2 regions of the Arthrobacter sp. yr096 genome follow, and region 2 is predicted to be linked to the other one. Evidence: riboswitches for the same ligand, from Rfam matches in the RefSeq annotation. Region 2 holds a riboswitch; the other holds the start of a gene.
The links. A riboswitch is a leader RNA that binds a small molecule or an ion and turns the genes downstream of it on or off. The one in region 2 is predicted to bind thiamine pyrophosphate.
Positions count from the first base shown of each region.

Region 1 (2,390 bases), on a different contig from region 2:
ACGGGTGCCCGGAGGGCGCCCCTGCGTCCACATAAGCCGTGTGGAGCTGCTGGCCTACCTCGGCGTACAACCAGTAGCAGGGCAAAACTGCCGCCAGGAGAACGCCATACCTACCGGAGGCCGATGCCGCCATCAGATGATCCACATACGACTTGGTAACCGGCCCCGTCACGGTGGAGGCCTCACGCGTGCTCAGCCAGTTGCGGTGGAGTTCCGATTCCACTTCGAGGCACTGCTGCGACGCCTTGGACCAGAACAATTGCTCTTCCTCCGTGGGTGCAAGTGCGCCGGCACGGGCCAGGACCCTGGAATACCCATTGAGGTAGATCGCGTCCTGTGCCAGGTAATAGTTGAAGGCCGCCTCCGGCAGGCTGCCTGATTGCAGGCCTTCAATAAAGGAGAGCCTGTAGATGGCATCGAGTTCCGGGGCGGCTTCCTTCCACAACTCCGAGGCGAAGTTACCGGGCCTGAGCACCTTTTGGTGGTGGAAATGGTTAACGGGACCGCTCCCCTGGCCAACATCAAGGGCATCGGAGGCCTTCAGGGCTTGAAGCAACCAGGGCTTCACTTCCCGCAATGAAGCTTCCCAATCGCCGGTGCGGGCCTGAACGGTGGCCAAAGCGGAGGAAAGTGAACAGCCCGTGCCATGACTGTTCTTCGTGTCCACCCGGGGACCGGCTACCTCGACCACATCCTGACGCAGCAAGCCACTGGTGTTCACCAACGCATCTGGACATTCCGATCCCGCCAGGTGCCCGCCCTTCACCAGCACCGTGTTTCCGCAGTCGGCGGCAAGCCGTTTTCCCTGGTCCAGCGCCGAAGCCCAATCGTCGGCTTCAGCTTCGCCCAACAACATGGCAAGTTCAGGGAGGTTTGGGGTGATGAGGTCCGCCAAAGGCAGCAGCGAACGCAAGGCCTTCTCCGCGGACCCCTGCAGGAGGCGGTCTCCGCTGGTGGCCACCATGACCGGATCAAGGACCACGACGGCGGGGCGCACCGCTTCCAACCAGCGGCGGACTTCATCAATGACCGCCGCGTCCCCCAGCATGCCAATCTTGACCGCATCAATGGTGATGTCACTGCTGATGGCTTCGAGCTGCTGCCTCAGGAATTCCACGGGAGGTACATGCACAGCGCTGACTCCTAGCGTATTTTGCGCTGTCAGGGCCGTGATGGCTGCCATTGCATAGCCGCCGTGGGCTGCAATGCTCTTCACATCAGCCTGGATACCCGCCCCTCCGGATGGATCTGAGCCAGCGATGCTCAGCACCCTCGGGGTTTGCGTACTTGAGGCCACCAGCGGGTACACAGGAGAGAATGACGATGCAGTCATGAGGACATCCCTTCGCCGGTGCTAACCGGACAGGTTCAACGGGTCTGGATCTCAGCCTGGCCCAACGCCCGGCACCCCGTGTCAGTCCCCTAGCGTAGCCGGGAAGCAGCATTGCCAGGCAACTTCGCAACGGCAAACACTGGATGTGACCGCGAAAGAACCTGGTTGCGCGACTGGACGCAGACAGCAAAGGGTCCTGCAGTACCCGCCATTGACGGATACCGCAGGACCCTATGGTGCCGATCCTTCTGGAGCTGCAGTCTCTAGAGTTCGGAAGCCGGTACGCCCACACCGAGGATGATGGGCTCCTCCGACGCCGCCTTCTTGACCGGTTCCGCCGGCGCCTTGGCCTCGTGGGCCGAACCGCCCGCGGCCGCAGCAGCTGCCTCACGGTGCTCCACGCTGGTTTCGTTTGCCGCACCCTGTGCCCTGCTGGCGCTGCGGTTGCGCCGGCCACGACGACTCCGTGACGCTGAAGCGGTCCCTGGATCCTCGGCTGCGGCCTTCACCGCCGGGACGGTTTCCTGTACAGCTGCCGCCTCTGGGGCGGCCGTGGGCTCCGTTTTTCCTTCCGGGGCTGCGCCAAGGTGCGAGAATGCTTCGGCCAGCAGATCCAGGCTCATGGCGGGCTTGGCAGCCTGCGGTTCCTCGTGGTGTTCAACGAACGGCAAAGCAACTTCTTCGCCGCCGAAGCGCAGGACCGGGGTGGAACGTGCTTCCTGGGTTGCCGCTTCCCGGGACCCCGATTCCCTCGACTCCGCGGTGGCAGCGGGCTGCTCGGGCTCGTGCTGTCCGGCTGCCCTTGCCAGTTCTTCAGCGCGGTGAACTTCGTCGTCGTGCAGGTGCGCGGCGTGGGCTGCAGCGGCAATTGTGGCCAAAGCGGCCCTGGTAGCCTCGGCCTTCGCCTGACGGGCCGGGTCCTGGGGCTCAGTGTGCGTCGTCGTGGTAGCGGCCGGAGCTGAGGCGGGAGTGTGCACCGGTGCCGGCGCTTCGGCGACGGCCTGTCCCCCGCCCTTGCCGCGGCGGCGCTTACGTTCCGTCCGGGCTGCGGGCTGCT
Region 1 covers NZ_FNYI01000010.1:52,288-54,677, forward strand. The annotation lists gene thiD (bifunctional hydroxymethylpyrimidine kinase/phosphomethylpyrimidine kinase) at 1-1,333, opposite strand, end outside; TPP riboswitch at 1,324-1,422, opposite strand; gene BMY91_RS20175 (Rne/Rng family ribonuclease) at 1,597-2,390, opposite strand, start outside.
Region 1: it holds a riboswitch for thiamine pyrophosphate, as region 2 does, so the genes downstream of both, thiD (bifunctional hydroxymethylpyrimidine kinase/phosphomethylpyrimidine kinase) here and thiC (phosphomethylpyrimidine synthase ThiC) in region 2, are expected to answer to the same signal.

Region 2 (2,390 bases):
TTGAGCTCGGTGACAGTCCTTAGGTGACGCCTCGGATCCTCACTGCACAGCACGACGTCAGCACTTGCCCCCTCGCTGATGCCCTCGGCTCCCAGCCAGGCACGGGCACGCCAGGCTGCGGCGTCCAGGACAGCGGCCGGCGGCAGGCCGGCGTCGTGCAGTTCCATCATTTCGTCAGCGATCCTGCCGTGCTTGATCACGCTGCCCGCGTCCGTTCCAGCGAAAATCTCAACGCCGGACTCAAAAGCTTCGAGGACCCGCTCCCTGCGACGCTCCCAAAGACGCACCATGTGGTCCGCGTACACCGGAAACTTTGGGGCGGCCTGGCTGGCGATGTCCGGAAAGGTAGCGATGTTGACCAGTGTTGGAACGATGGGCACTGCCTGTTCCACGAGGCGGGGAAGGTGCCGTGGCAGAAGACCCGTGGCATGTTCGATGCAGTCGATGTTGGCATCGAGCATGTCATCGATGGTGTCCTCGGCGAAACAATGAGCCGTGACGCGGGCGCCCTCGTCGTGCGCGGCAGCGATGGCGTCCTTGACTGTCTTGGCCGGGAAAGAGGCCGCCAGATCCCCCACACCGCGGTCGATCCAATCCCCCACGAGCTTTACCCAGCCATCGCCGTCGCGGGCTTCCTTCCGCACAGTCTCCACCAGCTGGCCGGGTTCAATTTCATGCCCCAGTCCGCGAAGGTAGCGCCGGCTCCGGGCAATGTGCCGCCCTGCCCTGATCAGGCGCGGCAGGTCCCGCCGCTGCTGCACCCATCGTGTGTCGCTGGGTGATCCGGCATCGCGGATGAGCAGCGTTCCGGCGTCGCGGTCTGCTGTGGCCTGGGCGAAAGTGACCTGCTCGTCCACGGCCCCTCCCGCTCCGAGCCCTATGTGGCAGTGGGCGTCCACGAATCCAGGCAGGACCCAGCCATCCAACACCCTGTCCGGCGTTTCCGAGGGGCACTCGAAGGTCAGAACACCGTCCACAGACCACATTCCGTGGCGCTCTTCGACCGACGAGACAAGCACAGGTCCGCTGAATTCAATGATGGAGGCCATGGGAAAAGCCTAATCCGCAGCAGGGCCACGTGGACCGGATGCGTCCATGTGACTGTGCGCCAGTAGGCAGCTGTGGTAGCTTCATCTACGACCACACGGGGGCCCCTGCAGGGGCTGAGATCGGACTGATGCAGTCTGCGACCGTTGAACCTGTCCGGGTAATGCCGGCGAAGGAAGTGAGTAATCCTTGAGCACCACGGAAACACAGCACAGCCCTGCCCAAAACGGGAAGAACGCGGGCCAAAACGAGTTGAGCGCAGGCCAAAACCAGCCAGGCTCCGGCGAAACCGGCGTTGAGACGGTGACGCAATCGCTGAAGTCCCACTCGCTGGCGTGGGTGGAGGATCCCACCAATGGCATCCGCGTTCCCGTTACGGAGATTGCATTGGAGCCGTCGCCCAACGGCTTGGCCAATGAGCCGTTGCAGGTCTATCGAACGGCCGGACCCGGGAGCGATCCCGTGGTTGGCCTTGAGCCCTTCCGCTCGGCGTGGATCGAAGATCGCCGCGACACCGAGCCCTACTCCGGGCGCGCACGCAACTTGCTTGACGACGGCAAGTCTGCGGTTCGGCGCGGGGCAGCATCAGCGGAATGGAAAGGTGGGCAACCGGTGCCCCGCCGTGCCGTGGAGGGCAAGACCGTCACGCAGATGCACTACGCGAAACAGGGAATGGTAACCCGGGAAATGCAGTTCGTTGCTTTGCGGGAGAACTGCGATGTTGAGCTTGTCCGCAGCGAAGTCGCCGCCGGCAGGGCCATCATCCCCAACAACATCAACCACCCGGAATCCGAGCCAATGATCATTGGCAAGGCCTTCCTGGTGAAGATCAACGCCAACATCGGTAACTCCGCGGTGACGAGCTCCATCGCCGAGGAAGTGGACAAACTGCAGTGGGCCACCCAATGGGGTGCGGACACAGTCATGGATCTCTCCACAGGCGACGACATCCACACCACCCGCGAATGGATCATCCGCAACTCCCCGGTTCCCATCGGCACCGTTCCCATTTACCAGGCCTTGGAAAAGGTCAATGGTGAAGCGAACAAGCTCACGTGGGAAATCTTCCGCGATACCGTGATCGAGCAGTGCGAGCAAGGCGTGGACTACATGACCATCCATGCCGGCGTGCTCCTGCGCTATGTACCCCTCACGGCCAACAGGGTCACGGGCATTGTGTCCCGCGGCGGTTCCATCATGGCCGGTTGGTGCCTGGCACACCACCAGGAAAATTTTCTGTACACGCATTTTGACGAGCTCTGCGAAATCTTCGCCCAGTACGACGTAGCGTTCTCCCTGGGCGATGGCCTGCGCCCGGGTGCTACGGCCGATGCCAACGACGC
Region 2 covers NZ_FNYI01000001.1:1,030,366-1,032,755, reverse strand. The annotation lists gene BMY91_RS04790 (amidohydrolase family protein) at 1-1,049, opposite strand, end outside; TPP riboswitch at 1,135-1,242, shown strand; gene thiC (phosphomethylpyrimidine synthase ThiC) at 1,237-2,390, shown strand, end outside.